Regions from separate parts of the Caballeronia sp. DA-9 genome, predicted to be linked through region 2. Evidence: predicted binding sites of a transcription regulator. Region 2 holds the regulator's gene; each other region holds the start of a gene.
The links. The regulator LexA, encoded in region 2, represses DNA repair genes until DNA is damaged. The targets are predictions, from matches to a motif close to ACTGTATNNNNATACAGT.
Positions count from the first base shown of each region.

Region 1: ACRWA7_RS34755 (LexA family protein) is a predicted target of LexA. The motif match lies at 4,997-5,014, and genes of this name have one in related genera.
Region 3: imuA (translesion DNA synthesis-associated protein ImuA) is a predicted target of LexA. The motif match lies at 6,385-6,402, and genes of this name have one in related genera.
Region 4: ACRWA7_RS06000 (LexA family protein) is a predicted target of LexA. The motif match lies at 5,422-5,439, and genes of this name have one in related genera.

Region 1 is NZ_CP195135.1:92,416-100,162, reverse strand. Features, by position in the region: gene imuA (translesion DNA synthesis-associated protein ImuA) at 65-775, shown strand; gene ACRWA7_RS34780 (hypothetical protein) at 780-1,124, shown strand; gene ACRWA7_RS34775 (H-NS histone family protein) at 1,263-1,562, opposite strand; gene ACRWA7_RS34770 (hypothetical protein) at 1,755-2,156, shown strand; gene ACRWA7_RS34765 (SOS response-associated peptidase family protein) at 2,221-3,180, opposite strand; gene ACRWA7_RS34760 (Y-family DNA polymerase) at 3,274-4,545, opposite strand; gene ACRWA7_RS34755 (LexA family protein) at 4,542-4,985, opposite strand; gene ACRWA7_RS34750 (hypothetical protein) at 5,105-5,386, shown strand; gene ACRWA7_RS34745 (hypothetical protein) at 5,399-5,740, shown strand; gene ligD (DNA ligase D) at 5,780-7,747, opposite strand.
Region 2 is NZ_CP195133.1:1,656,666-1,664,412, forward strand. Features, by position in the region: gene gnd (phosphogluconate dehydrogenase (NAD(+)-dependent, decarboxylating)) at 1-852, shown strand, start outside; gene ACRWA7_RS23890 (ABC transporter permease) at 953-1,717, opposite strand; gene nodI (nodulation factor ABC transporter ATP-binding protein NodI) at 1,805-2,770, opposite strand; gene ACRWA7_RS23900 (universal stress protein) at 3,158-3,664, shown strand; gene ACRWA7_RS23905 (DUF2939 domain-containing protein) at 3,682-4,299, opposite strand; gene ACRWA7_RS23910 (hypothetical protein) at 4,448-4,843, opposite strand; gene lexA (transcriptional repressor LexA) at 5,049-5,705, opposite strand; gene ACRWA7_RS23920 (sulfate ABC transporter substrate-binding protein) at 6,000-7,037, shown strand; gene cysT (sulfate ABC transporter permease subunit CysT) at 7,231-7,747, shown strand, end outside.
Region 3 is NZ_CP195131.1:496,402-504,148, forward strand. Features, by position in the region: gene ACRWA7_RS02245 (penicillin acylase family protein) at 1-934, opposite strand, end outside; gene ACRWA7_RS02250 (error-prone DNA polymerase) at 1,091-4,240, opposite strand; gene ACRWA7_RS02255 (Y-family DNA polymerase) at 4,247-5,737, opposite strand; gene imuA (translesion DNA synthesis-associated protein ImuA) at 5,667-6,374, opposite strand; gene ACRWA7_RS02265 (DUF72 domain-containing protein) at 6,492-7,397, shown strand; gene ACRWA7_RS02270 (NAD(P)H-dependent oxidoreductase) at 7,405-7,747, opposite strand, start outside.
Region 4 is NZ_CP195131.1:1,339,967-1,347,713, reverse strand. Features, by position in the region: gene ACRWA7_RS06030 (ATP-binding protein) at 1-436, shown strand, start outside; gene ACRWA7_RS06025 (response regulator) at 429-878, shown strand; gene ACRWA7_RS06020 (ATP-binding protein) at 893-2,560, opposite strand; gene ACRWA7_RS06015 (hybrid sensor histidine kinase/response regulator) at 2,679-4,265, shown strand; gene ACRWA7_RS06010 (response regulator) at 4,340-4,684, opposite strand; gene ACRWA7_RS06005 (hypothetical protein) at 4,808-5,011, opposite strand; gene ACRWA7_RS06000 (LexA family protein) at 5,059-5,229, opposite strand; gene ACRWA7_RS05995 (hypothetical protein) at 5,885-6,082, opposite strand; gene ACRWA7_RS05990 (cytochrome-c peroxidase) at 6,173-7,414, opposite strand; gene ACRWA7_RS05985 (alkaline phosphatase family protein) at 7,492-7,747, opposite strand, start outside.

The sequences.
Region 1 (7,747 bases), on a different replicon from region 2:
CCAAGTTCCGGCTCCCGCAACCGAAATCCAGTGTACGATACTGTATGGATATACAGTGCTCGCTATGAACGCCCTGCCGAAAGACATCGAGTCGCTACACCCAAGTCTTTGGCGAGGGACGCAATTGGCGCGTGCCCATGGGCGTACCGTGGACACGGGTTACGCAGCGCTATCAGCCGAGCTGCCTGGCGGCGGCTGGCCGCTGGGAACCATGACCGAGCTGCTTTTACAGCAGCAGGGGATCGGCGAAATGCGCCTGCTGGGTCCCGCCATGGCGGCGTTATCGGATAAGCGCTCGATCGCATTGATCGCGCCGCAGCAGATTCCGAATGCGCACTGTTACGCCTTTATGGGCATAAATCCGAGCAAGCTCATGTGGCTTAAGGCTGCTAAGTCATCCGATGCGCTGTGGAGCGCGGAGCAGATCCTGAGAGCAGGCAGCTGCGGCGCCCTCGTGCTCTGGCAGCAACATATTCGCGCCGAGTCGCTCAGGCGCCTGCTGCTGGCGGCACAGAGTTCCGAGATGCTGTTTGTCGTCATGCGACCGCTGGCGCGTGCCCAGGACTCGTCGCCGGCGCCCCTTAGACTTGCTGTTCGGGGCGTCGCTGAAGGCATCGCCGTCGAACTGATTAAGCGGAAAGGCCCCGCTGCGCCGGCGCCGATTATGGTCAAACTCTCTCCGTCGCCCAACTTGATCAGCGAGCATCGTCGCGTCCAGCGGCGCACGGTCGAACTGCCCGTGCCTGCGGTCGAGCACGCCGCGGTCACTGAATAACGCGATGGGGATCGATGCCATGGCCAAAGCCCTCCCTGAGTTTGCGCCACTGAGCCTGAAGGAACTGCGTTCGCTTTGGAAGAAGTACCGAGGGAACGAAGATATCGAGCGACTCGTGTTGGAGGTTCAGTTCAACCGGAATGTGATCAACGAAATCGACAACTACTTCAAGATCATTCATCGCACATGGCGGCAGGAAAATCTCGGCGAATTGGTCGCGATCGAAAAATTGCGGCTTTTGTTGGTCAAGCAGCACCTGCGCCAGACCGTCCTCGCCGAGATCAAGCCAGCGCCCAAGGGAACGAAGCCATCTGAGCCACCCGAGCCCGAAGCTGCGTTGGTCGATTGACGGGGCCCATGACGCACATCGAGGCGGGTTCGATAAATGTTGGAACTACAACGACTTATGGGCTTTCAAGTGATGTTGTCCACAACGCTGTCCACAAATTGTGTGGACAACATCGTGGGCTCGATATCGTGGCGAGGATCAGTCAGTGATAGCGAACGTGTCGCGATCCTGGTCCGCGATCCAGCGAGGGGGCTTGCCGCGACCGCTCCAGGTCGCGCCTGATGCGGGGTCACGGTATTTCGCAGCGACAGGCGCCGATTGCTTCCGCGGGCCGCGACTACTGCGTGGCTCGAGGTCTTCGGACTTAACTTCGTATAGGGCCATTTGCTCGCGGATCCATTCGATCGCGTCACCCCGCTCGGCGTTTCTGAGTTCTTCGATCTGCTTTTCCAGTGCTTCACGTTGCGCAAGCAGGGCGCGGTATCCAGTGTCCGTCATTTGGGTCGTGTTTTCTTCTATGATTAGTGATGTGAGTTCGACCGATTATGGCTCCGGCCGTTCCAAAAACGAAGATATGGCAAAGCCTTTACGTGCGCCACTCTGTGCCGATTGTACTTTGACCAGGCCGTGCTACGGCGAAGCGCAATCGACCCTTGGACGATTCGACATTAGGTCAGGACAAAAATTAAAATGAGCACGCAACTAAGCAATCGGTGCAGGACATCCCTATACCGCGTGATATTCGGTAAGCCCAACAGTAACGACGAACGCATCGTCTTCCTGATGGCCGGCAGCCGAGAAGCTGCGTCCAAGCGGGCGACATCGGTACTTGCGGCGCTCTTTGACATCGAGCCGCTCGAAGTCTATCTGTACAACCTCGCGTCCTTCGTCGACCTGGTCGATTCGGGCGTGAGCGACGACGAAGACCTTCGTATTTTCGAACTGGGTTGGAAGGGACCAATGGTCAGTGTATGGGCTGAACACCCCCTGTTCCTCACCGACGATTCATCGCTCCTTGGCAAGTGGGCCGAACTCTACGCGGACCTCGCCAGCGCGACGGCAGTGGAAGCAATCAGACGCGCTCGTTCTTGAACTTATCCCGCAGCCACGCTGCTTGTTGCCTCACTCGCCGAACGTGTTCGCGACTGTCCTCGGCTCAAGCTGCGAGGCGATACTCGTAATACGGCTGATGACGATCATCGAGAATGGCGTATTGAGCCGCCAGATCGGCAGGGTCTGGATTGAGCCAGGCGTTAATGTTCTCGGGCTTGATCGGCACGATACAGCGGTCGTGACCGGCGAGCGCGATTTCCGCAGGGGGATCGTCGGTGACGGCCGCAAACGACAACAGGTCCGGCTCACCCTTGCCTGTCCACTTCGACCACAGGCACGCGATCAACATGTCCTGCGGCGGATTTGGCTTGAATTCAAGGACGAGGTTTTCTTCTTTCTCGCCTTCAGCCAACTCACGAGCCTCGACGCGGTGACGCGGTACGTTTTCATAAAACGCGCTCACCAGCATCACGCCATGTGTGTATCCGAAGAGCCCCTTCCAGAACCCTTCGAGGTTGTCTCGCCTTGCGTTGTAGGTCCCTGGATATTTTGTGTCGTAGAACGCCGGCTTGCCGGCGGGTCGACATTGATATCGCATTGGCTTCACCACAAGCTGACCATTTTCGACGACCATCACCGGCGCGTATTGACCGGGAAATATCCGTGAGTCACGGTCCTTCGGTTCGGTGCGGTTGAAGTCTTCCAGCTTGCTGCGGATCCAAGCGATCTTATCGGTCGCAATCCGCTGGCTTTCGGTCGCTGCTTTGGTGGTCTTTGTCAGCAGCGTACGCTCGGCATCGGACAGCCGCGTGCGCTGTTTGAACAGGTCCTCTTCGAGCTTCGCCGTTTGGCCGGCCGAAAACTCGACGATCGCTTCTTTGATGCGCGCCTCTGCATCGTTTTGCGGCAGCAGGAACGGCGCTTCCATGGCCTTCGGGATTTTCGATTTGCTGCCACTGCGGCGGTCCCAGAACAGTCGAAAGAATTCATCGATGTCAATGTCTGCGCCATAGACGTGCACGTATTTGCGATAGTCCGCGGTGATCTGAGCCGAGTAACACATGACGAATGCTCTCCGTCTCCTGTTCGTGAACCATGATACCCGCGTGGCCAGCGCTGGTCGAAGAGGGGGTGATCACCCTTCCACCGACCAGTCCTATCGCACAATAGGAAGTGCTGCCCAGTCGGACGTGTACGCGGGACTGCGCCTGTCCTGATTCATGTGCCATGTTCTGCGCTGCTCAACAGCGCCGACCTTCAATGTCCCGCGTCCGTACTTGTCGTTGATCGCATCGAGCGCCACCATCATCTTCGCCTGCCGGCTGGCATCACGACCGAAGAGCTCGCCTTGCTCAATCGACGTTGATTGCAACTCATGGAGCAGTACACCTGCCTTGGCGTACCGGAAGCCTTCCCGATAGATCTGACGCAATCCGAACAACGCCGAGTCGACCAGCGTCAGGGTGTCCGACGTCGGTGAAACGAGCGGAACATTGATGGCACGGCTGTATTGCGGGTCGTCGCGCTTAAACGGGCTTGTTCGGATGAAGACCTGGACCTGATTGGCGTGCAACGCTTGACGACGCAATCGCTCGGCCGCTGTCGCAACAAATTGTGTGACCGCCTGCGTCAGCTCATCGAGTGTATAGACGACATGGCCGAAGCTGCGCGAGCAAAGCACTTGCTTTTGCGGCTGCCCCGCATCTTCAAATCCATAGCACGCGATGCCGTTGAGCTCGAGCAAAGTCCGCTCGAGAACCACGGAAAACTGCTTGCGAATGAACGAGGGACTCACGCGTTTGAATTGCAGCACCGTTTCGACACCCATCTCATGCAGACGCGCGCCGATCTTGCGGCCGACGCCCCAGACTTCGCCGACGTCCACGCTCGCAAAGATACTGTCGCGCTCTTCTGCTGTCAGTATTCCGATGTCACAAACACCATGCCATAAACGCCCCACATTCTTCTTGGCAATGTGGTTCGCCATCTTGGCGAGCGTCTTCGTAGGGCCGATGCCAATGCACGTGGGAATACCGATCCACTGCAGCACCTGCGCACGTATCTGAAGGCCATAGGTTGTCAGGTCGCAGCGAAGTCCGCCCAGGTCGAGAAAACATTCATCGATCGAGTAGATCTCCTGGACCGGCGAACACTGGCCGATCAATGACATCATGCGGTCGCTGAGATCAGCATACAGGGCGTAATTTGAGCTGAGTGCGATAAGGCCGTTGGTGCGCTCGAGGTCGCGAATCTGGAAATACGGCTGCCCCATTCCCACTTTCAGATCTTTGGCTTCTTGTGATCTCGCGACTGCGCACCCATCATTGTTGCTGAGTACGACGACAGGCTTGCCGACGAGCGACGGCTTGAAACATCGCTCGCAGGAGACATAAAAGTTGTTGCCGTCGATGAGGGCGAAAGTGGTCATCGACGTTTCTGCGGGTGCAGCAGCTGACGCAAATTCCACGTGACCACGCCCCACACGCTCATCTCCTGCCCTTCGACGAACGTGATTGGCGGATAGAGCGGGTTCGCCGCATGCAAACGGACGACACCTGAGCGTTTGTATAAGCGCTTGACCGTGAACTCGTCATCGACGCAGGCAAGGACCACACGACCATGGACCGGCTCAATCGAGCGGTCAACGATCAAACGGTCGCCGTCAAAGATCCTTGCATCAATCATCGAGTCCCCTTCAACCTGGAACAGAAACGTCGCGATCGGGTTGAGCACCAGCACGTCATTAAGATCAATACGCTTTTGCGTATGGTCCTGCGCCGGACTCGGAAACCCTGCGGGCACCTTCGCCAGCACTTCGATGAGAAATGATCCTGCTGCGTCGGCGGTAATCGGGATCGGGCGGCTCATGGACAGACAATACTGTATGGATGTACAGTATTCTATAACGGGTTTTGAAACGCTGAATTGCCCCTTTTTAGTCGATTGCGGAGGCTGTTGTGGATGTGCTTGCTCGACGAAAGCATCCAATGCCGGAGATGGCGGCCTTCGTCGCGGAGCTGCGAGCGGCCTTTGGCGACTCGGTGGACGAAGCGGTGTCTCGCGGGAAGAGCGGCGAGCCGACGTTTTACGCGCGCGAAAATGGGCGCACGGTCGGAACGCCGCCAAGCGACCACTACAACGTGTGGAGGGCGTCCGAGGACGTGCGCGATCGTCACTATTGCCACGGGTGTGACGGAAGTTGCATTGGCACCGCGATCAGGTGCAGTCAGCGCATGACCCAACCGATGCAAGGCCAACAGAAACGCTAGACGAGGAGTTGCATGTTTGTAAAGAATGAACGGCGCGCCGAATTGTTGTGCTTCCTGGTCGTGACCGCTGCAGCGTCGCATAGCTTGACCAGTGAATGGCGGGTCGACCACGTGGTTGAGAGTTGCCGGCTCTGGCTCCGACGAAATGCTGTAAAGATGCCGTGGCTTGAGCGAGTCAACCTGGGGCAGCTCGCGTTGCGACTCGCGAGACGCGACCTGTTTAAAGCCAAGGTCGTGATCCGGCAGGCGCACGTTCAAGCGTTATTCACGGGCGATATGGCGTTGAACCTATCAAGCACCATGGTTCAGCGCGTCTTGGCAATCTGCGCGAACGCGATCGCGCAGCGCTCGTAACCGTACGCAACTGCTTACCGAAGAGTGTGACCAAACACATCAACGCTGCATGCCAATGGCGCGGCGCATCGCTACCGTGACGCCCTGACGGGTTCGCCAATAGCCTTCCCACGGATCGCTGTTGAGCGAGCGTTGCCGGGCAAGTGCCGAACTGATCGACCATTGATCGCCACCAGTGACGTCTTTTAACTCGTCCCAGGCAATGGGCATCGACACCGCCAGACCGGGCCGCGCGCGAACAGAGAACGGCGCAACGGTACTTGCGCCGCGGCTGTTTCGCAGATAGTCGATGAAGATTTTGCCAACCCGGTTTCGCGGCCCCAAGACTGCTGAGAAGTGATCGGGCAAGACCTTCGCCATGTGTTGCGCAAGCGCTTGCGAGAACCCCTTAACTTCCGCCCAGCTCTGCTTACGTGTGAGCGGAACGACAATATGAAACCCTTTGCCGCCGCTCGTCTTGGCGAACGACTTGAGTCCGATCTCGTCAAGCACGAGCTTGGTGAGCGAGGCCGCGTCGAGCATCGCCGACCAGGGCAGCGACGGGTCAGGATCCAGATCGAAGATGACGCGATCCGGATGGATTAAGTCTGGCGCGACGGCGTTCCAAGAATGCAGCTCGACGACGCTCATTTGAGCAAGTCCCACAAGCGATTCCGCATTGTTTGCAACGAGCAGCGGCGGATGGCGAGGATGAAGCTCAACTGGAAGTTCTTCGACTCCCGGTATGCGCACGCGCTCGGAATGTTTTTGGAAGAACAGCTCGCCATTGATGCCGTCGGGCGCCCGTACCAATGTGAGTGGCCGGTTGTGAAGATAGGGTAGCGCCCACTCTGAGATGTCGTCGTAGTATCGAGCAAGCTCGACCTTTGTTTTGCCGGACGTGCCGTCGACAACTCGGGCGGGGTTCGTTACTTTGATCTCTGCGATGAAGACGGCTCCTCTCGGCCCCGCCCGCTCTCGAGACGATCTCACGTCGTCGGGAGCTTCTTCGCCGGGTATCACCGCGCCCTGCTCTTTCACGACAGCGCAAGCAGGTTTGTCCTCGCGCATTGCATAGAAAGCCGCGTGCCGGATCTCGCCGCTTGGGGTCCATTCCAGAAACGATACCTCGCAAACGAGCTCAGGCTTCAACCATATATAGTCACGGTCTTGGTCGGGCTCGGGAGCAACGGAAAATGCTGCCTTCTTCTGCTTTAACGGCTCGATACGCTTGGAGATTGCGTCGTTGCGTGATGCTTTGACTGAAGGCGCGACGTTGCCCGCGTAATGAAGCACACCACTGGCGTCATAGACACCCAGCAAAAGCGAGCGGACCCCGGATTTCGCGCCTTTGTTGCGCGAGATGCCAGCGATCACAAACTCCTGGCGAAGATTGCATTTGAGTTTGACCCAGTTCGTTGAGCGTCCAGAGCGATACGGCGCATCGCCGCGCTTGCCGATGATTCCTTCAAGGTTCATTTTGCAGGCGGAGGCGACCAGCGACTGCGGATCCTCAGCGAAGTCCGCGGAGTATCGGATAAGCGGATCGTGAACCTCATCGAGCAGGTCGTGGAGTAACTGGCGCCTTGCGCGCAAAGGCTCGCTGCGAACATCTTCCCCATTAAGCCAAAGGATGTCGAAGAGGAAGATGACGATTTTTGCTGTGCTTCTGCGGTCGAACGCGTTTTGCAGCGCACTGAAGTCGGGCATTCCGCTCGCGTTCAAAACCACCGCCTCTCCGTCGAGCCACGCGTTTTCAACAGGTAACGATTCGACTGCCGCCCGTAGCTTCGGCATCCGATCGGTCCAGTCGTGTCCGTTCCGGGTGAAGAGTTTGACGGAACCGCCTTCGATGCGAATTAACATCCGATATCCGTCGTACTTAATTTCGTAGGACCAGTCACCGGATGCCGGCGGACGACTCGCCAGTGTCGCGAGCTCCGGTTCAATCATCGAAGGCATCGCGCCAGGCGGATCGTTTGCGACCGGGCGTTCGCGCTTTTGCGTCGTGCTCCATCGTCGTGGCAT
Region 2 (7,747 bases):
GGTTCAAGCGACCTGGGCGATCTCGTTCAGAAGCTGACCGCGCCGCGCACGGTCTGGCTGATGCTGCCGGCCGGCAAGATCACCGAAGATTCCATGAACGATCTCTACGAGATTCTGGAAGCGGGCGATACGATCATCGACGGCGGCAACAGCTTCTACAAGGACGACATCGTTCACGCAGCGAAGCTCAAGCAAAAGGGCATTCATTTCGTCGATGTCGGCACGTCTGGCGGCGTGTGGGGACTGGAACGCGGTTACTGCATGATGATCGGTGGCGAGAAGGATGTGGTGCAGCGGCTCGATCCGATCTTCTCCGTGCTGGCTCCGGGGCGCGGCGATATTCCCGCGACGCCGAACCGGGAAGGCCGCGACGCGCGCGTTGAAAACGGCTACATGTATGTCGGGCCGGTCGGCTCGGGTCACTTCGTGAAAATGGTGCATAACGGCATCGAATATGGCTTGATGCAGGCATATGCAGAAGGCTTCGATATCCTGAAACACAAGTCGTCGACGGACTTGCCCGAAGCGCAGCGCTATGATCTCGATCTCGCCGATGTGGCCGAAGTCTGGCGGCGAGGCAGCGTGGTGTCGTCTTGGCTGCTCGACCTGACGGCGGGTGCGCTGGCGGGCAACGTCACGCTCGACAAGTACTCGGCCGAAGTTGCCGACAGCGGCGAAGGGCGCTGGACGATCGAGGCGGCGATCGAGGAGGCGGTGCCGGCGCAAGTATTGTCGGCGGCTTTGTACACGCGCTTTCGTTCACGCGATGGAAACTCGTTCGCTGACCGGATGTTATCGGCAATGCGCTTTGGGTTTGGCGGGCATAAGGAGTTCACGCCGGGTTTGAAGTAGGATTGCTGATGAATTGATAGCAGGTTGATAGCAGGAAAGCCGCTCGGCGCAAGCTGCAGCGGCTTTCTTTTTTGCTTCGGCACATTGACGCGCCAACACGTCAACGCATCATGCGCCGGCGAAACAGGATCGCGCAGATGAAGAACGGGATGATTGCATAGGCCGCGAGCACCGCGACGTGGATAACAAGTTGCTCCGGCGGCCGGTCGAGCATCGCGGGGCGGATCAACGCTACGGCGTGCGACAACGGCAACAACAATGACACGTGCTGGGCGAGCGCCGGCAGTTGCGTCAGCGGAAAAAACACGCCGGAAAGCAGCAGCATCGGCGTAAGCGCAAGCGTCTGGTAGAACATGAAAAAGTCGTAGCTCGGCGCGAGCGCCGTCACGATCATCGCCGTGCTGGAAAACGCCAGACCGGTCAGGACGATCACCGGCAACGCATAGAGCATCGATGGAAAACTGGCGTACCCAAGCACGCCGGCCACCAGCATGATGGCAACACCCGAGAGCACGGACTTGCTTGCGGCCCACACGATCTCGGCCAGCACAATATCGCCGAGCGTGAGTGGCGTGTGCATGATCGCCTCCCACGTGCGCTGGACGTGCATGCGGGAGAAGCCGGAATACATGGCCTCGAAGCTCGCCGACATCATCACGCTCGACGCCACCGTGCCCGCCGCAAGAAACGCGATGTACGAAACGCCGTCCACGTGGCCGACCATCAGCCCCAGTCCGAGACCCAGGCCGAACAGATAGATCATCGGGTCCGCCAGATTGCCGAACATCGATGCGATCGCAAGCTTTTTCCAGACGAGATAGTTGCGCCGCCAGACCGACATCCAGTTCGAGGCGTTTGCCGGCATGGATGACAGGAACGGCTCGTGTTCGGGCTTCGGCACGGCTTGACGGGAAATGTCCGGGGCGCTTGTTTGCGGTTTGCTCGACATTGGCTAGTCCACCATCTCGCGCCCGGTCAGGCGCAAAAACACGTCTTCCAGATTGGCGGGCCTGTGCAGGTAACGCACGCCCGGCCGGCCCTTCACCCGCTGATGCACGGGCGCGGGGTCATCGACATAACAAAACAGCGTTTCGCCGCTGATTTCCATACGGCCCACGAACGGTGCGAGTTCCTCGCGCAATGCCTGCGGATCGGGTCCGTAGATCTCGATCACGTCGCAACCGATCACCCGCTCGATCAGTTCATCGGGCTTGCCTTCCGCGACCTTGCGTCCTTCCTCGATCACGCACAGCCGGTCGCAAAGCCGTTCGGCTTCCTCCATGAAGTGCGTGGTGAGAAGAATGGTCTTGCCGCGCGCGAGCAGCGAGCGCAGCCGTTCCCAGATCAGGTGGCGTGCTTGCGGATCCAGACCCGTGGTCGGTTCGTCCATCACCAGGACGTCGGGATCGTTCACAAGCGCACGTGCGAGCGTCAGCCGCCGCTTCATGCCGCCAGACAATTCGCCGACCCGCGCATTCGCCTTGCTTTCGAGCCGCGCGAATTCCAGTAGCGACGGGACCACTGCCTCGATCTCGCGCCCGCTCATGCCGAAATACCGGCCGAAGATCAGCAGGTTTTCGCGGACCGTGAAATCCGGGTCGAGATTGTCGAATTGCGGAACAACGCCGACGCGCCGCCGCGCGTAGCGGGCGCGCGACGGAATGGGTTCATCGACGAGGCGGATCGTGCCGATATCCGGCGCTGCGAGCCCGAGCAGCATCTTGAGCGTGGTCGTCTTGCCCGCGCCATTGGGTCCGAGCAGCCCGAAACACTCGCCAGGTTGTACGTGAAAGGACAATCCATTGACGACCGTCTTGTCGCCGTAGTGTTTTTCGACATCGATAAACTCGATAGCCGGGCGTACCGGCGCGTGATCCGCCGGTCGGGTGTCGTGGGGTAACACTGCTGCATCTGCCATGCGGGAGGACTCGGCGTCGGGACGGAAACAAGCTGCCTAGTTTAATCGATTGCACCAGCGCGGCGCGGCGGCGCGCATGGCCTGCACTGCCTATGCGCATGAACGCCATCCCGTGACTGCGCGGGGCTCGTGGTGAAGTGCCGGTCAAACCCGCAGAGCCCCGTCAGACAAGGCGTTACGCGTGCTGGCACGCTGCACGCTTGAAGTTTTTTCCGCGATGCACATGCATTAGCGTTTTCCATCGTTGCAAGCGTTTTAGCGACGCACCATGATGACGGCAACGCGACACGCGTTTTGTCGCCCGCTGGGCACAGGGCAGAACACGCAACACGTTGACGACTGTTTTTTCGATGCCCTTTGCTGCCACGAGCAGCGCGGAGAACCACCATGGCGAGCTACCGAAAAATCCTGCTGTGCTACGACGGCTCTCGTGAAGGACGAAAGGCGCTGCGTGACGGCGCGAATCTTGCGCTCGAGCTGAAGGCCGAAACGCATCTGCTGGCCGTTGTGGATATGCGTTCCAGCATTGCACAAAGCGCAGGCCTGCTTACGGACATGGCCTGCGGGCGCTTCGAAGACGCCGCACGGGATATCTTGCGCGAAGGCGTGGAGTGGCTGACGGAGCGCGGCGTGAGCGCGCAGGGTCATTTTGCGTTCGGTCATCCTATCGATGAAATCGCCGGATTGGCGCAAAGCCTGCAGGTGGATCTGGTGGTGGTCGGACACCGTTGCCGCACGGGCCTTGCACGGTGGTGGATGGGCGCGGGTAACACACCGCTGATGGACCGTGTGTCGTGCAGCATTTTGGTGGCCGTGTCGCCGGTCGGATCAACGGCCGAGCAGGAGGACGCGGCGCATGCCGCAGTGCCTGCGAAGGCGGAAGTGAATGCTTGACGACGAACCTGCCCGGTTCACCCGTTCAACTCGATACCCACCAGTTTCCACGAGAACAGGCCGTATCGTTTGAGAATGGCCGAGTAGCGCGCGTCTCCGGCGCCATGCTGGTAGTTGACCGCGAAGGTATCGAAACTCCTGTAGCCAGCAGTAGTCCGAGGCGGCTGTTTGGGCGCGGGTTGGGCAGGCGTGCTCGTCACGGGCGGCGGTTGTGGCGAGGCTGGCGGTGTTCCAGCAGCCGTGGGATCGCTCGAAGACGGAGCCGGTGGTTTCTCGCCGGGCTCGCCTCGCGGCGGCATGCCATTTAAAATCGCCGCTACGCCATCCGGCGTTGCATACGAATCCACGAGCGGGCCAATCAACGCCGCGCCGATCATTGCACCAAGTAGCGCCAGCGGATTGCCGCTTTTTTGCACATCGATCTTTCGCGTAATCAGTTGACCGACCTGGTCCTTCAGGCTCTCACGCAACAGCGGGAAGTCCACGTATGCATTCACCGTCGCGGCGTCGCGAGCGTCGGCGGCGCGTTTGATCCTGTCGAGCGCGATATACGGGGACGCGTAGAACATCCCGAGCGCCGCGATGACCGCAACCACAATCAATGCAGTTAAAACCGACTTGCTCGTACGAGACATACGTCAGGGCGCCTTCGTGCAAATGAGCTGAATAACTGGATGAGCGAACCGCGAATTTCCGGGCGCGAGAAGTCCAACCACTGTTAGTTGACCGCGCCGCCACGAAATCGATCCCTCAAACTCATTGGCAAAAAAACGACCCGAAGGTTCATGCAAGCAAGCCACCTTCGACACCCGCACGTTCTTCGTCGACGCAGCGGTCGATCATGCGCGACACCGCTTCAATATTTCCAACCATGATGACGCGCGATTCACCGCGATAAACGCGTACCGGTGCACGCCGCTCAGCCTGCGCATGCACGGAAGCATTCAGCGACACACGCGCGAACGCTGGCTGCCGCGACGGCAGGACGGGCGGTTCGTCGAAGAGGTCTGGCGTATGGGTGTCCTTGCGCGTCTTGCAGGAAATCAGCGCGCGCAAATGCCGAAAGCGGCCGAACTCCCGGAATTGCCTGAACGAAAGTGGTGAGCGCGCTGCGGGCGCAAAAGAAGCTGACGCAGCCGATAAAAACGCGACAGAAAACAGACGGGCAAATCGTTCCATGATGTTTCTCCGTGAACAATAGGGTGCGCGCCGGTCAATCGCGAATGCGATGTCCGTCACGCTTTACAAAACCGGAAATTCGACTGTGGCGCGGCCGGAAGCAGGAGCACCCGTTGCCGCCACGCAGATTCAGAAAACAGCGTCTTGAACGAAAGAACCGAACAAAACCAAACGCCGTCGTTAATTCAACAGCATCCGGCGCGCGTCAGAGTTCGCCGGATCGAATCAGTCCTACAGCAATACCTTCAAGTGCGAATTCGTCGCTGCCCGAAGCCACGAAGATATTTTCGTAGTCAGGATTTTCGGCGATCAGTTCAACCCCGTCAGGACGGCGCTTCCAGCGTTTCACCGTTACGTCGTCGCCAAGGCGCGCGACAACGATCTGGCCATCCTTGGCTTCGTTCTTCTTTTGCACCGCGAGAAGGTCGCCGTCGAAGATGCCTGCGTCTCGCATGGAAAGTCCGCGAACCTTCAGCAGATAGTCGGGCTTGCTGGAGAACAAGGCCGGATCACAGGCGAAATGCTGCGAGATATGTTCCTGCGCAAGGATCGGGCTGCCCGCAGCCACGCGCCCGACCAGCGGCAATGACAATTGCATGATACTGGCATGCGGCAACGTGAATTGATGCGGTCCGTCGTCGGGACCTGCCTGGTTCAGCAAGCGGATACCGCGTGACGATCCGGCGGCCAGCTCGATCACTCCTTTACGAGCCAGTGCACGAAGATGTTCCTCGGCGGAATTGGCCGAACTGAAGCCAAGTTCCGCGGCAATCTCGGCGCGCGTGGGCGGAAATCCCGTCCGCTCGATAGCGCGCTGGATCAGTTCAAACACCTCTTGCTGCCGCGCAGTCAGTTTGCTCATTTTGGTCACGTGCTTTAGCCCCTTGTCTGGTCCGCGATCCACTGTATGGATGAACAGATGCCTGTAGTTTTATACAGTATTCGCCGCTTTTCAAGCTTTACTTTAAGTTCGACGTCGTTTGCACCACACGACAGCCCAAAATGCGGCGCTTCAACAGCCATTTATTGGTCGCAACGCCGCTTCCAGCCTTCATTAGCACTTTTCGATCTAAAAGAATGAGGAACAATTATTTTTAATAATGAAAGCCCGTCGATAGACTCAGCCCATCAAACACCATAAGACGGAGAACGGGGAATGCTGAGTCGGAATTCGGGATGGGGCGCGCGTGCAAGGAAACTGCTGGCGACAGCGGTTATCGGGGCCGCGTCGGGGGTAGGGATGATCGCGCAGGCGCACGCCGATACCTCGTTTCTCAACGTGTCGTACGACCCGACGCGTGAGCTGTATCAGGACTTCAATCAGGCTTTCGGCAAGAAATGGAAAGCCGAGACTGGCGAAACCGTCACGTTCAAGCAGTCGCACGGCGGCTCGGGCGGTCAGGCGCGCGCCGTTCTGGATGGCTTGCAAGCCGATGTGGTGACGCTGGCGCTTGCTTACGACATCGATGCGTTGTCGGCGAAGGGCATCGTGGCGCAGGACTGGCAAAAACGCCTCCCGGACAATGCGTCGCCGTACACGTCGACGATCGTCTTCCTCGTGCGCAAGGGCAACCCGAAGCAGATCAAGGACTGGCCGGATCTGGTCAAGCCGGGTGTATCGATTGTGACGCCGAACCCCAAGACGTCCGGCGGCGCACGCTGGAACTACCTCGCGGCGTGGGCGTATGCGGAACATCTGCCGGGCGGAAATGCAACGACGGCCAAGGACTTCGTGACGAAGCTGTATAAAAACGCCGGCGTGCTGGATTCAGGCGCGCGTGGCGCGACCACGAGCTTCGTGCAGCGTGGTCAGGGCGACGTGCTGATTGCGTGGGAAAACGAGGCGTTTCTGTCGTTGAAGGAGTTCGGTCCGGACAAGTTCGAGATCGTGGTCCCCTCGGTGAGCATCCTGGCTGAACCGCCGGTTGCTGTCGTCGACAAGGTCGTTGACCGTCATGGCACGCGCAAGCTTGCCGAGGCGTATCTCAAGTACTTGTATAGCGAGGAAGGTCAGGAGATCGCGGCGCGCAACTTCTACCGGCCGCGTTCGACCACGGTTCCGGCCGCGCTCACCAAGCAGTTCCCGAAGATCAAGCTTTACACCATCGACGATTCGTTCGGCGGCTGGACAAAGGCGCAAAAGACGCATTTCGCCGATGGCGGCGTGTTCGATTCGATCTATCAGCCGCAGTAATTGTGGCGGCATGAAAGCAGGAAATACAGCATCGCCCGCGGTCATCCGCTCGCGATGCTGTAGTCATAAAGGGTCGTCAAAGGTCGAAAAACAGAAGAACCCGGAAGCGCCAACACGGCCGCACAGACGGTCAGAACCTTGAAACACCCTGAAGCGCCGTCCCCGCGGCGCAACGGTACTGGATGATGGACGCATGACAACTTTCACTTTCCGCAAGCCCAGCGCACTGCCGGGCTTCGGCCTGACGCTTGGCATCACGGTGGCGTATCTGAGCCTCGTGGTTCTGATTCCGCTTGCCGCGACCTTTGCCAAGACGGCCACGCTCGACTGGGCGACGTTCGTGCGCGCGGTCACGGCGCCCCGCGTGATGGCGTCGTATCGCCTGACGTTTTCGGCGGCGCTTGGCGGCGCATTGATCAACGCGGTGTTCGGCTTCCTGGTCGCCTGGGTTCTCGTGCGATACACCTTTCCGTTCAAACGCATCGTGGATGCAGTGGTCGACCTGCCGTTCGCCTTGCCCACGTCCGTTGCAGGGATTGCACTCGCGGCCGTGTACGCGCCCAACGGCTGGATCGGGCAATTTCTTGCGCCGCTTGGGCTCAAGGTGGCGTTCACGCCGCTTGGCGTGCTGGTGGCGCTGACGTTCATTGGCTTGCCGTTCGTGGTGCGCACGGTGCAGCCAGTGCTCGAAGACTTCGAGCGCGAGCAGG
Region 3 (7,747 bases), on a different replicon from region 2:
TGACGTGGCGCAACTGGCCATCGGCTCCCGGCCACGCCAGCGACAGCTTGTACCAGATGTTGGGCAACGACAGACCCAGATGCATGTCGCTTGCAAGGATCGCGCCGCCGTGCGCGCTGTGGGCGGCATCGACTGCCCAGCCGTTGCTGCCGACCATGGAATCCGTGATGGCGATGCTGCCGTGCTGCGAGCCGCTTCTCGATGACTGCAACCAGTCCGGACGCGTTGCAGGCGGTGCCGGAGGTTGATTGCTGGAAGACACGGCGGTATCGAATGGTGCATCCCAATGGCTCGTCGCGGGCAACAGGAACGTGAACAAGTCGGCGGGTACGCGTTCGCGCAAGGCCGCGCGCGAGAGGATGTGGCGCACCTCCTCGGACTGCAGGTCGAAGTACATTGCGTACACCACCAGCAGCGTGTCTTCCGGCCGCCATGCAGCGGGCGGCGTGCGCAGCACCCAATATTCGAACGGCCGGGAGGCGAGCGACGCAAGCCCGTCATTGACACCCGCCGTATAACGCTCGATCAGTTGCCGCTGGGCGGCGGGCAGGGCGTCGAACGCCTTGCGTGCGCGTTCGCGAAAACGATGCGGCCGGTTGCGTCGATCCAGTTCAAGTGCGGCGGGGCCGACCAGTTCGGACATTTCACCGGACGCGACGCGGCGCAGCAGATCCATCTGGAAGTATCGATCCTGCGCTTGCACGAAGCCGGTTCCGAACGCAACGTCGTTGCGCGTATTGCCTTTGATGGTGGGCACGCCGAGCGAATCGCGCTCGATGCCGACCGGGGCGGACAACGCCGGCGCGACATGCGTGCCGTCGAGTTGCGCGAGGCTGCCGCGCAAGGTCATCCAGCCGGCGGTTCCGGCCGCCGCGACCATCAGTATCAGGAGACACAGGAGTGTGATCAGCGAGGCGAAGAAGCGCCTTTTCATCGATAGATCCGGACAGTTCGTGGCGCACGATATGGTTTTTCGCCGTGAAGCTCTGGCGCACGGCGAAAAACCATAGCACGGCCGTGACTGCAGCGGTGTGACGCGGAATTTGTCCAGTTGCTGACCATGCGTCGCATGCGGGCTTGCTTGACCGTGTCAGTGAAAATCCCGGCTGACGCTCGTCAAGCCGCCCAGCATATGCGACATATCCACCAGCCTCTGCGCCACGAGGTGCCTCACTTCTCCCTCGCACTGCCAGGTGCCATACACCGCAAGCAGCGTCGCGCCCAGCGCTTCGCGACGCTGCTTCTCCAGCAAACTCGGCCACACGATCACATTCACGTTTCCGGTCTCGTCTTCCAGCGTGACGAACATCACGCCTTTCGCTGTTCCCGGCCGCTGCCGCACGGTCACCAATCCGCATCCTCGCGCCAGCTTGCCATTGCGATAATTGCGCAACGTCGCAGCCGGCATCAACCGATGCGCAAGCAATTCCGGCCGAAGCAATTCAAGCGGATGACGCCCGAGCGATAAACCGGCGGTCTTATAGTCGCTGATGATTTCATCGGCTTCCGATGGCGCGCCGAGCATGGGCGTTGCGTCGTCCACCCGCGCGTCGTTCAACATGTCCTTCTCGGGCACCGCGGCGACCGATTGCCAAAGCGCTTCCCTCCGATTTCCCGCCAGCGATTTCAACGCATTCGCCGCGGCAAGCACCTGCAGATCATGCCGGTCGAGTTGCGCCCGTTGCGCGAGATCACCTACGCTCGTGAATGGACGCACCGAACGCGCTGTTTCAATGCGCTCCGCCGAGCCGTCGCGCATTCCCCGCAGCAACGATAAACCCATCCGCACCGCAGACTTGTCGCCATTGGCATGGTTCTCGAGCACCGAGTCCCAGCCGCTGATCGTCACATCGACGGGAAGCACGACAACGCCATGGCGCCGCGCGTCCTGCACGAGTTGCGACGGAGAATAGAAACCCATGGGTTGCGAATTGAGCATGGCGGCGAGAAACGCCGCAGGCTCATGACACTTCAACCAACTGCTGACATACACGAGCAACGCAAAACTCATTGCGTGACTTTCAGGAAAACCGTATTCGCCGAAGCCCTTGATCTGCTCGAAAATACCTTCTGCAAAGGCTTTTGTATAACCGTTCCTGGCCATGCCGCTCACAATGCGGTCGTAATATTTATCGAGCCCGCCCTTGCGTTTCCAGGCTGCCATGGCGCGGCGCAATGCATCGGCTTCACCGGCTGTGAAGCCAGCGGCGATCATCGAGATCTGCATCACTTGTTCCTGAAAGATCGGCACGCCCAGGGTTCTTTCCAGCGCGACTTTCAGTTCCTCCTTAGGATAGGTCACCGGCTCCAGCTTCTGACGCCGGCGCAAGTACGGATGCACCGCGCCGCCCTGAATGGGACCCGGACGCACGATCGCAACCTCGATCACGAGATCATAGAATGTCTTTGGCTTGAGTCGCGGCAACATCGACATCTGTGCACGCGACTCGATCTGGAACACGCCAATGGTGTCCGCCCGCGAGATCATGTCGTAGGTCGCTTTGTCTTTGGGCGGAACATCGTCAATGGTAAAGCGTTCACCGCGCTTCTCCGAGATGATGTCGAGCGTGCGCCGGATTGCGGACAACATGCCAAGGGCAAGCACATCGACTTTCAAGAGCTTGAGCGCCTCCAGATCGTCCTTGTCCCATTGGATAACGCTGCGATCCGCCATGGCCGCATTTTCGATGGGAACCAGCCGCGTCAGCTTTTCCCGGCTGATTACAAACCCACCGGAGTGCTGCGACAAATGCCGCGGAAAATTCAGCAATTGCGTCGCCAGCGACGCCCACGATTGAATCAACGGATTTTCCGGATCAAGTCCGGATTCGGCGAAGCGCTGCAGCAAGTCCTGGCTGTTATCGAACCACTGATGCGACTTCGCCACGCGATCCACGATCTGCGGGTCGACGCCCAGCGCCTTGCCCGTTTCACGCAATGCGCCGCGCGGCCGGTATGTCGATACCGCTGCCGCAATCGCCGTGCGATCCCGCCCATATTTTTTGTAGATGTGCTGGATCACTTCCTCGCGCCGCTGATGTTCGAAATCGACGTCGATATCCGGCGGTTCCCCACGATCCTTGCTGATGAACCGTTCGAACAGCATGGTGCTGCGTGACGGGTCAATGGCCGTGACGCCGAGGCAATAACAGACCGCCGAGTTCGCGGCGGAACCGCGTCCCTGGCAAAGAATATTCTGGCTGCGAGCAAAGCGCACGAGGTCATACACCGTAAGAAAGTACGCCTCGTATTTCATGTACTCGATCAACTCGAGTTCGGATTCGATCTGTGCCTGAACCTGATGAGGAATACCCTGCGGAAAACGCTGGTTCGCACCAATGTAAGTTTCCTGCCGCAAATAAGCCGCGTGCGTATAACCCGGCGGGACGATTTCGTCGGGATACAGGTAGCGCAGTTCATCGAGAGAAAACGTGCAATGCTTGAGCACGTTCAGCGTTTCACTCAGCGTGTATTCGGGGTAGAGATTCGCCAGCCGCAAACGGGATCGCAGATGCTGTTCGGCGTTTGGCGCAAGATCGTAGCCGCATTCGCTCACCGGCTTGCCAACGCGAATCGCCGTCATGGTGTCCTGCAGCGGCTTGCGTGAACGCACGTGCATCACCACGTTGCCGGTCGCGACCACGCGTATCTTGTGACGCCAGGCAACCTGCTCGACAATGCCGCGATGAATGTCGTCGAGCGCGCGCTGATGCAGCGTCAAGCCAACCCACGCGCGTTGTGAAAACGTGCGGTCGAGCCATTCGATCTGGGCATCGAGCGCGTCTTCCTTTGCCGGAAAGTCGGGTACGAGAATGGCAAGGCAATCCGGCATGCCGCGAAGATGGGCGAACTTTTTATCGGGGTGCGCGAGATCGCTTGGCGTGAGCAGGTATTCGCCTTTCTTTGAACGCATGCGCGCGAGCGTAATCAGCTCGGACAAATTGCCGTAGCCCTCGCGGTTTTGCGCCAGCAAGATAAGCCCGAACGCCGGCGAACGATCCGCATTGACGAGCTTGAAATACGAGCCGATCACGAGCGGAAAGCCGAGATTCTTCGCCTCCACATGTGCACGCACGACGCCCGCGAGCGAGCATTCGTCGGTGATCGCGAGACCGGCATAACCCAGCTGCATGGCGCGCGCGACCAACTCCTCTCCACGCGATGCCCCATGGAGAAATGTGAAATTGGAAAACGCGAAAAGCTCCGCATACGCGGGCAGCGTGGAGAAGGTCGTATCCACGGCACGTCATCCAAAAAGGCCGTGGAGAAACCAGTGCGGATCATCGGCCTCCGCACTGCCCAGCCGCTCGCGATAAATCCAGTAGCAACTTTGATCGCTCGCCTGCGCGACGAAATAATCGCGGCTTGTCAGGTTGTTATCGAACCATCCGGCTTCGATGCGTTCCGCCAGCGATACCGTTTTCAGCGGCGAGCCATAAAACGGCCGATGGTTTTTCATCATGAGCTGCAGCGGCTTTTCAAGCAGCCACGCGGGGCGCGGCAGACCGGACGGCATGTCTTCGGGTCTGGCGGGCAGGGTGGTGTCGGTCACGGAAATCCAGCGGTTCGCGCATTCCGGCCGATGATCCGGCGAAGGCGCCGCCCGGAGCACGTTCTTTGCACCGAGCCGCGCAACCAGCAATTCCAGCAGCCGGTTGTGGTCCTCGGGCGAGCCGCCGGGTTCGGTAAAAAGCGTCTCGGTAGGCGGTTCGGCCGCCTGTATCTTCGCGGCGTCGAGCCGCAGGGCAATCACCGCCGCCACGAGTTCCGTGCGGCCGAGCCGCTCCTTGAACAGGCGCACGAGATGGTGTTCGTGCCAGGCCGGTTCGGCGAGCGCAATCTGGATGATCGTCGGGTCGATGGCATTGCGCCCGCGCTCATGTTCGAGCGCAAGCGTGGCGTGCGTGAGCGCGAGTTGCTGCGCGCTCAGCCAGCCGCACATTTGCACGATCAGCCGGCGCGCGGAAAACAGCATGGCTTCCGCATTTTCGATGCGATCCGGCAACTCGATGCGCGCGCTGAACGCCGGCGGCACGGCGAGCCACTCGTACAGTTCGGGCGCGATGCCGTAAGCGCGATCCAGTGAATCCAGCAGCGCGACGCCGCAGCGCTTTTTCAGGCCCGCGCGCGGCAGGCGCCGGATGTCGGCAAGCGTCTTGCAGCCGAGCCCTGTAAACCAGTCGGTGAACGCGCGCACTTCCTGCACGGATTGAAACGGCAGCCTGCCGAGCTTGCGTTCGAGCGACGCCATTTTCAGCACGCGCCGTTGAGCGTGGGCACGGCCCGCGCTTTTTGCAAGCAGCCACGCGCCCTGACCCGTCGGCGCTGTACTCACGCGCGTGCTCAGGCCGATCGCATCGACAATATCCCGTATCTGCTGGCATATCCTCACGATACCGCCAAAAAGCCGCAAGCTCGCCGTGACGTCCATGACGATGGTTTCCTCGTCGCACAACGCGACCATGGGTGAGAATTTCATCAGCGAAAAAGCGGCTTCGCGCATCACGTCCTGTTCCTTGCCTGAATCGCGTTCGAACATCAGCGTGCCGGGCGACAACGTGAGCACGCCGCCGCGCTTCATGCCCACGCACACGCCGGCCTCGCGAGCGCCCAGGTCCGCGATCAGGACCGCGTTGTGGTCGAGGACGACGCAGCCGTGTTCGGGCCTAAGCGACCAGCGTGGACGGAACACTTCCAGCGACAACCGCGGTAGATGGATGCCGACGTACACGGGCATGGGGACTCATCAAAATGGGAGAAGGTTGCAGGGTGACGGACAGTCTTTCGGCGCGGATCGGGCCTTTGCGCTTGATGATATCGACAGCAATGCCGCTGCCCGCGGGGCGCACCGCCAGCCGCAACGTAGCCGGTGACGAATCCGGCGCGCAGGCGAGGGGGCGCACCATCAGGAACAGCGTTTCAGACGATTGAGCCGCCAGATGCAGCCGCCGCAGCGACTCGGGGCGCGCATGTTGCTGCCAGAAAACCAGCGCGCCGCAACTGCCGGTCTTGAGAATCTGCTCGGCCGACCAGAGGGCATCGGCCATTTTTGTCGCGCGCAACTGGAGCAGTTTGTCGAGCGGCACGCCCAGATAGGCAAAGGCAGGCGCGTTCGGAATATGAGGCGGCTGCACGAACGCGATCGGACGCTTGCTCACGGCGGCGAGCGCCGGGCACAGCAGCCGGATTTCGCCCACGCCCGGCTGCTGAACCAGCAGTTCGGTCAGCGTTCCCACTGGCCAGCCGCCGCCCGGCAATTCGGCGGAAAGTACGGCGTAGCCCGTATCGACCGTCTGCCCATGCGCGCGCGCGAGTTGCGACCCGCGCCACAAGGCGGGGTGAATCTCTTCGACGTTTTTTAGCAGGGCTGACATGGTAAATTTAACTGTATGGATGTACAGTACTTTACTTGAATTTGATCCGGTGGGAACTGCCCCTTTTTAAACACGGAGCAGGAGACCGTCACCCAAAAATTGTCGGGAGTAGATGCGGTGGGCATTCTGGTCGGGACGGCTTCGTGGACAGATCCCACACTTGTCAGGTGCAAGCGTTTTTATCCGCCGGGGTGTTCCAGCGCAGAGGCGCGCTTGCGGCATTACGCGTCCATTTTTCCCATTGTCGAAGTGGATTCCAGTTATTACGCCATGCCGAATCCCGCGAATTCCGTGGCGTGGGCGCAGCGAACGCCGCCAGGATTCGTGTTCAATATCAAGGCGTTCCGGCTTTTCACCGGACACCAGACCGCGCGCGACATGTTTCCGGCCGACTTGCAGCCGCACTTGCCGCGCAACGGCAAGACGAGCTTGTATTACAAGGATTTATCGGCGGAATTGCAGCAGGAATTGTGGTGCCGGTATTTCGAGGCCATTGAACCGCTGCGCGCTTCGGGCAAGCTCGGCGTGGTGCATTTCCAGTTCGCGCCGTGGGTCATCTGCAATCCGCACGGCATCCGGCATGTCGAACATTGCGCGGACGTCATGAGCGTGATGGACGGCTGTACGATGGCCGTCGAATTCCGCAACCAGACGTGGTTCGACGAAAAACGCCGCCATTCCACGCTCGCCATGGAGCGCGAGCGCGGACTGGTGAACGTGGTGGTCGATGAACCGCAAGGATCGACCAACAGCATTCCGGCAATCTGGGAAACAACGCATCCCGGACTCGCGCTGATCCGTCTGCATGGGCGCAACCATGAGACTTGGAATATCAAGGGAATGACGGCGTCGTCATCCAGATTCAATTACGAGTACAACGACGACGAACTCGATCCGCTTGCCCGCCAGATCATCGAAATCTCGAAAGCCGTCGATATGACGCATGTGGTCTTCAACACCAATTATGAAGACCAGAGTCAGAGGAACGCGTTGAGGCTGATGGGGTTTCTCGATCAGGCCTGACGCTGGATCATTGCTCGCTGTGCATGCTAAAACCGGTCTGGCCAGGCGCAATATCTGCGCGTAACGTGAGCGCCGGGATGTCATACGCGCCGGCATTTTGCGGGCGAAATGCGATTGGCTCGGTGGTCCAGAGTTTATCGAGACGTTCTGCGAGCGTCTCGCACGCTTTCGTGAATCCCGCTTCGCCGACCCGGTCCGTCCTATAGATCACGAATGGCGGCAGCACATCGAAGCCTGGGTAATACAGGATTCCGTGCTGAATGGGGAACAGGATGTCGTCTATTGGACCATTGATACCGCGGGCGCTGTAATGCGATTCCCAGCCGCCCGTGGTGACCATCAGCATCGCC
Region 4 (7,747 bases), on a different replicon from region 2:
CGCGGTCAAATTCAGCGCCAAACGAGACGACCCCGTCATTGAGCTAGGCGGCGAAGTCATCGCAGACGAACACATGCGATCCTTCGTCAAATACTATGTGCGTGATAACGGCGTCGGCTTCGATATGCGCTACGTCAATAAGCTATTCGGTATTTTCCAACGCCTGCACAACGACAAGCAATTCTCGGGGACCGGCATTGGCCTGGCTACCGTGCAGCGCATCGCCGAACGCCACGGCGGGCGCGTGCAGGCGCAAGGCGAGCTGGGGCGGGGCGCTACAATAGCATTCATCTTGCCGTGCGAATTCCGGCCCGAAAGCGGTGCGAAGTCTGAGACTGCAGCGGCCGCTTTCGCTCGCATCAGCGCGACGGGTGATGGCGCCTGGATTCAGGGCATTCCCAAACAAGGCTACAGTGAAGGACACGAAAATGGCTGAACTGAGACCTATTCTGTTGGTTGAAGACAACGAGAACGACCTCGAGTTAACCATGGTCGCACTGGAAAAAGCCAAAATTGCCAACCCGATTGATGTCGTACGTGACGGCGTGGAAGCGTTGGAATTTTTGCGGTGCGAAGGCAATTGGAGCGCTCGCAAGGATATTCACCCGGCCGTCATTCTGCTGGACAAGAAGTTGCCCCGCCTTGACGGACATGAGGTGCTGCAGACCGTTCGCGAGGACGACGTATTACGGCACATTCCTATCGTGATGTTGACCTCGTCGCGTGAAGAAGTAGATCTCATCAAGAGCTACGATCTCGGCGTCAACGCTTACGTGGTCAAGCCGGTGAAATTTGACGACTTCATGGCCGCGGTGCGCGATGTCGGCGCGTTCTGGGGCGTATTGAATCAAGGGTCACCGCAAAGCAAACGCAGCTAAGCGCTGCCGCCTTTTCAGGCGGTGGCCGATATCGATGGGGCACCAAGCAGAGGTAGATAAACTCGGAAGGTCGCGCCATGTCCGACACCATCGCTTTCCACCGCGACTTTGCCGGCGTGCATTTCAACCAGGCTTTTAACCAGCCACAGCCCGAGACCCAGCCCACCGATACGTCCGGCCACATCGGTGCGAACTTGCTCGAAGCGGTCGAAGACGCGTGACAGCGCTACTGGAGCGATCCCACAACCCGTATCTGCCACGCTGATCACGGCCCACCCCGTCGAGCTGCCGACCGACACGTTGATTGCCCCGTCATGCGTGAATTTGATGGCGTTGGACAGCAGATTCCATACGATTTGCTTCAATCGAGGCTCGTCACCCAAGACTGCACACGGTGTAAGCTCGCACGTCAGTTGGAGCCCTTTGCGTTGCGCTTCCAAGATCAAATCGCTGATGATGTGGCGGGCAAGGATGTCGAGCTCGACCGGTGCACGCTGCACAGAGAGTTTGCCCGAGACAATCGCGCCCGTATCCAGAAGATCGTCCACCATCAAATTAAGCTGCCGGGCGTTGCGTTGCAAGGATCCCGCCGCCTGTTGAATCTGCAAGGGATCGTGCGTGCGCCCGAGCAATTCCGCCCATGATGTGATCGCGCCCAAGGGCGAGCGTAACTCGTGCGTAACCGCACTCACAAAATGGTCCATCGCCAGAACGTTGCGTTCGCTCTGCTCACGCGCATCGCGCTCGCTTGCCGCCTCACGCTGCTGTTTGAGTTCGGCCTCCTTGCGTGCGGTGATATCGATGGTGAAACCCAATACTGAGAGCAAGTGACCTGCTTCGTCATACTTGCCTTGTCCACGAACTAGCAGCCAGCGGATTTCGCCATCGGTTGGTTCCAGACGATATTCGGCCTCGAAATGCCCACGGTCGGCAAGCGCTTGTTCCATGCGCGCGCGTACACGCTCCCGATCTTCGGTCGCGATAATTTCGGTAAAAAGTCGCGCTTCAGAGAGGGACTCGTCTATACCTAGCCCCAAATTGACCTTGCACTGGTCCGTACACGCGATCAGGCCAGACACCGGATTTAATTCCCATGCGCCCACTTTTGCAAATGCGAGCGCAACTTCGAACTGGTCCTGACTTGCGCGAAGCTGCGCAGCCGTCTCATTCGCGACGATACTGCGCAGTTGTGCTTGGGAGCGCAGTCGGGCTTTTTCGCGCTGGTCAAGCGCATCGCGCTGAGCTTGCTCGGTGACATCACTCACCCGAATTGCGAAATAATGACCGCTTGCTGTAGCGTCGTCGGAGAGATTTGGGATCAAGCTCGCTTTGAACTTCCAAAATCGCGCGTGGGTGGCTTCCTCGGCTTTCGCAAGATCGAAACGGAAATACGGCGTCGAGCGCGTTTCGCCCATTTCCATTTCTTCCAAAGCTGAACGGAGCCACGCTCCGCCCTCGTCCACGGCAGTGAAGGTCGCAAATTGCGGCAGCTCGTCAATGTGGTAGCCAATTACATTACTCGAATCTTGCTCCAGCAAGCGCAGGTATGCGGCATTTGCGAACACCGCCCTACGGTTGGCGTCAAACACGATATACGCGTCGGCCAAATGGACAAATAGCGCACCCGGCTCGATCTTTGAATCAGTAATTTTTGCAGCCTCAGCAGCGGTTATCGTTTGCATCACTTATTATGGCATCCGCGTAAAAATACCGGGTAGTCAACGCAACACAATATCGTCAAATTATTCCGGAACACGACTTGCTGTACGTGTCCAGACCTGTTTCAGCTTCCGATGACAAATGCTTTCTGATCCTGCTCGCCTCGGGCGGCTTGCCGACCTGGTTATCCTTGATACGCCGGTCGATGCACATTTTGATGCGCTCACGCAACTCACTGCCCGTGTAATGCGCGCACCACGCGCGTTCATCAACTTTGTTGATGAGGCGCGCACGTGGTGTAAATCAGCATGGGGCGCAGTTCGCAGGACATATCAGCACGCTGAGTCCTTGTGTGCTTTGGCAATACAAGATTCGGACGACATTGTGATCTACGATGCTACCCGCCATGAGTTAATAGCAAGTCATCCGGAATGCAACGGCGATGATGCCGTCGTGTTCTACATGGCAATCGTTCTTCGTTCTCCGGATGGTTTTGCTCTGGGCACGCTCTGTATCAAGGATGTCGCCACACGCATACCTGATTCACACGACATGGAAGTGCTTCGTCTCCTAGGCGAGCAGGTCACGCACCTGCTACTGAAGGTCAAGGAAAAGCAACAGACGATCGCAAACGCGCAGCGCAATCGGGATCAGTTCCTGGCGATGCTTGCGCATGAGCTTCGTGCGCCGATGTCGCCGATCCTTACTGCCGTGCAGGTCTTGAACAAGTTTCAGGTGTCACCGGATCAGCGGGACTGGGCTAAACAACTCATTGGCCGGCATGTGCGACACATGGGACAGTTGGTCGACCACCTCCTATCGACTTCGCTTGTCTCGCTAGGCGCAATCGAACTGAATCTTGAGCCCGTGCGTGTAGACAGTCTATTGGACCAGGCGTTGGAAATGGCGGAAGGGCTGATTGAGCAAAAGCAACACCGACTCACACGAACGGTCATCGACGATGCATGGGTCATGGCCGATCGGGTCCAATGTCCGCTGATTCTTGTCAACCTGCTGATGAACGCCGCCAAGTTCACGTCGCAGGGCGGCCAGATCGACATCCATGCCGAAGGCGACGGCACGTTCATGCGGATCAGCGTTTCCGATACAGGCGTGGGCATCGCACCCGAGGATCGCGACGAAATCTTCCAGGTATTCGGACAAACACACCGTACATTGGACCGCACAACCGGGGGCATGGGGCTCGGCTTGCCGTTGGCGAGCCGCCTCGCGCAATGGCACGGCGGATCACTCGATGTGCAAAGCGACGGAATTGGTCATGGCAGTGAATTTACGCTGGTACTCAAACAAGCGGCGCCGACGCGTACCGCCCCCACCCCAACGGCGCGCACTACCGTAACAGTACCGCTGGATATCCTGGTGATCGATGACAACGCCGACACCGCCGACGCGCTTGCGATGTACTGCCAGATGTCCGGACATATTGTGCGTACGGCTTACCGGTCAGTGGACGCGCTGCAAATGCTCAGCGATCGCGTGCCCAACGTCGTGCTCAGCGACATAGGCTTGCCTGAAATCGATGGTTACGCATTGGTAAAACAGATGCGCGTCTTGGCGACGGAGCAAACGATGTTTGTCGCGATTACAGGATACGGCAGCGATCGGGACCGAAAAACCGCGCTTGATGCGGGGTTCGATGAGCATTGCCCAAAGCCAGTCGATTTCGCGAAACTTGACCATTTGCTCAATAATCTGGACGACCATTGATCGCGATTTAGTTCTGCGAACGAAGGATCGCCACCGCGAAATTCAGGACCGCCAAGGGAGGCCGCGCGTCGCTGTCAACAGCTGCTTATTACCGCTTTAAGCGCCTCCCGATTTACGGGTTTCAGGAGGTAGCCATCGAACGGCGCAAGATCCGCCTCTGATAAATCGGAGCGACCCGTTACTGCCACAACACATGCGTGGGCGTTTCGACTGGCATCGCGAAGTTGCTGACACAGTTGACGACCATCGATGTCGGGCAAGCCCAGATCGAGGAAGATGGCGTCGTACACCCGGGCGGCGGTCAGTTTCAAAGCGGTCGCACCGTCATATGCAACGTCAGCGCGATGTCCTAGATCATCGGCAAGTGCGCCAAATGCGTTGGCCAACCGGGAATCGTCCTCGACAAACAAAACTAGCATGGTCACACTGTCCGTAAGTTTTTTGAAAGTATGATTTTTATATGTGTGTAAGCGGTTATAGGCAGCGTAATTGCATTAATCGTTATCTGTCCAATCGCTTTTAAGCATCGCTGCTTGAGAGGCTTAAAAGTCTTTTCGCCCATGGCGAAACGCGGGCCGTACGCGGAGGTCTGCTCGCTGCGAGAAAGTTGGGTTATCCAACCACGCGTCAAGTTCAGGACTCCAATTCAGCCAAGTGTTTTTATCCAAAACAAACTCTTCATCCAGCGTGCCTTTGATGCGCCGCTCTGGCTCTGGAGCAGCATTATCGAGTTCGTCGGCGGCCATGAGGTCGGATACCTGGAACACTGCCGTCGTTTCGCGCTGGAGGCAGCTTAATCAAGGTGGTGTATTGGAAACGAGTAAGATGGCGTTGCCATGGCGAGGGTCGGCGTGGCGCACCTAAATTCATCATCAACACAAGCAAGCACGATGCACCCGTGCACCGCTTCCACCGAACGATCGACGATGAGCCGATCTCCATCGAAAATCCGCGCGTCGATCATCGAGTCGCCTTTGACCTGAAACAGGATGTCGCGATTAATTTCATAACGAGTACATCGTTCAGGTCAATGCATTTTTGCGTGTGATCTTGCGCGGGGCTTGGGAAGCCAGCCGGCACCTTGGCCAGTACTTCAATCAAATATGCGCCGGCGACATCGTCGGCGAGAGGGATGGTGCGGCGCATGGACACGATACCTGTATGAATGTACAGTATTTTCTAATGGCTTTTTTCCGATTTGGTTTGGCCCTTTTTCGAGATAGCAGGGAATGAAGATGAGCGTGGCGACCACGCGCAAATCGCGCCCAATGCCCGAGATGGCTGCATTCGTTGCGCATTTGCGTGCAGCGTTCGGGTCTTCCATCGACGCGGCGGCGGCCCGTGGGGAAGCGGGCGAGCCCACTTTTATGCGCGCGAGAATGGGAGAACAGTCGGAACGCCTCCAGTGGACGACCTCAACAGGTGGACTGCCGGTACGGATATTTACAATCTGCCGGGGATGTGACGGAAGCTGCGTGGGTACTTCCACGCGATGCAGCGAACGAAACAACTCTGCGTGATGAGAGCGCCATGCTATGACGTGCATCGTCGTTCGAGAGTGCGGCAAGGAAGAAAGGTACTTTTGGCGGTTTGAGCACCGTGTTCCGCCGCGACAACATTTAACCCGCGTAATCGGTGGTGTGCAATACGTTATTGTTGTTTCCAAGGTCGATCAATGACAGACGCAGATCGGCCAAAATGCGACGTTCACGCACGCAAGTAGAACCGTCGACAATCGGCTGAAAATGCTCGATGGCCTTTTCAATTTCGCGAGGTACACCGATCCAGTCGATTACAGAGAGGCCCGATTGCTGCATTGACTCCATGACTCTATGACGCAGTAGTATCAGGCCCTTAACACAAAAAAGCCCTTAAGACTAATCGGGCTTTTCTTTTTCGGCACGACGTTAGCGAGGCACTGCCTGTGCGTCCGCGTCGGTCAGGGTATTCAGGAACGCCACCACATCGCGGATATCCGAGTCCGACCACACTGGTTTGCCGCCCAGGTGATTCGTCAGCGGCTCCGTCTTGACATCCACGTTACTGCGCAGATTTTTCGGCAGGTCGTCAAACTTCACGACGTGCCCGTGCGCGTCTTTTGGATACCACTTCTTCGGGTCCGTGTCGCGCTCAACATAGAAGCGCGTCGCATCTTCAAGCGTATGGAACATGCCATTATGGAAGAACACACCTCGCGTGGCGACGTTGCGAAGCGTAGGCGTGCGGAACATTCCACAGAACCACGTCTGGTTCGCCTGGTCTTCACGCAGCGGTCCACATAACCCCATGTCGTAAAAATTCCGGTCGCGGTTAGCCGGGATATTTATGTTGCGTGGTACACCCAGCGTCTGGAAGTTGTAATCTGTCAATGCCGGATGCGCGCCGTGAGCGCCTTTGTTGATCAGATGGCAGCTTGCACAGTTGCCCTTATCGGGGTCGCTGAACAGCATCAATCCGTGCGCCTCTTGCGGCGTGAATTGATCCTTGCCGTCTAGCACGCGGTCGAACTTGCTGGAGTACGGCGCGAACGACGGATCATTGAACTGGAATGCCTGCAATACCTTTCCGAGGTCTGCCAGCGCCTCTGCCGGTCGCGAGAAAACGTCCTGGCCGAATGCTTCCCGGAACTGCTGTGCGTAGGTGCTTTTGCTCAGCTTCTTCGCCACGTCATCCGCATTGGTGTTTGCCATTTCATCCGGATTGAGCAGGGGAAATGCAGCCTGCTCCGCAGGGGTGTTGTAGCGCCCATCCCAGGTGTATCCGCCAATGGGCTGATTATCGCCGTCCTCCAGGCGCTCTTTCAAGCTATTTGCCTGCGTGAACGTCCAGTAAGGCACCGAACGCAGATAGCGCAGCGACGGTACCGAGCGCAGTCCGCCTCGATCCATGTTTGGACCACCCAACTGGACAGCCAGACCATTCGGTGGCCCGTAGGCATTCGCGGGGCTGTGACAGGACGCACATGACTGCTTGCCGGAAGCCGACAGCGACGGATCGAAGAACGCCACCTTGCCGATAGCTACCAGATCAGTAGCACCCGCTTTAACCGGAGATGCCGCTTGAGCGTCCAGGGCATGTTTGCCGCATGCGGACAGAAGGGAAATGCAAAGGGCCGTCGCGAGAACAGCCCTTGAAGGATATTGGCGCATGACTCATCAAGAAAACAGCCCGGTTCGAACAGAGAACCGGGCAAACGACAACAGAGTTCTATTGAGATCGCTAGGGATTAGCGGTTGTCAATGTTGCTCGACGTGAAGATCGGCTTGAGCGATGTATCATCGGCGTAGCCGAGATACGAGCCCATGCCGAAGTTGTCTTCGAGCGAATGCAGCAGCGCGTAGTGGTTGTAGCCGGTGTTATCCACGTGACCGCCCTTGATGAACGGCGACAGCAGAAGCGTACCAATCTGATCGCCACCGACTCCTAGGTAGTTCAACGAAATCGACACGCTCTGCACGGATGCAGGCAGCGTCGCCGGGTTA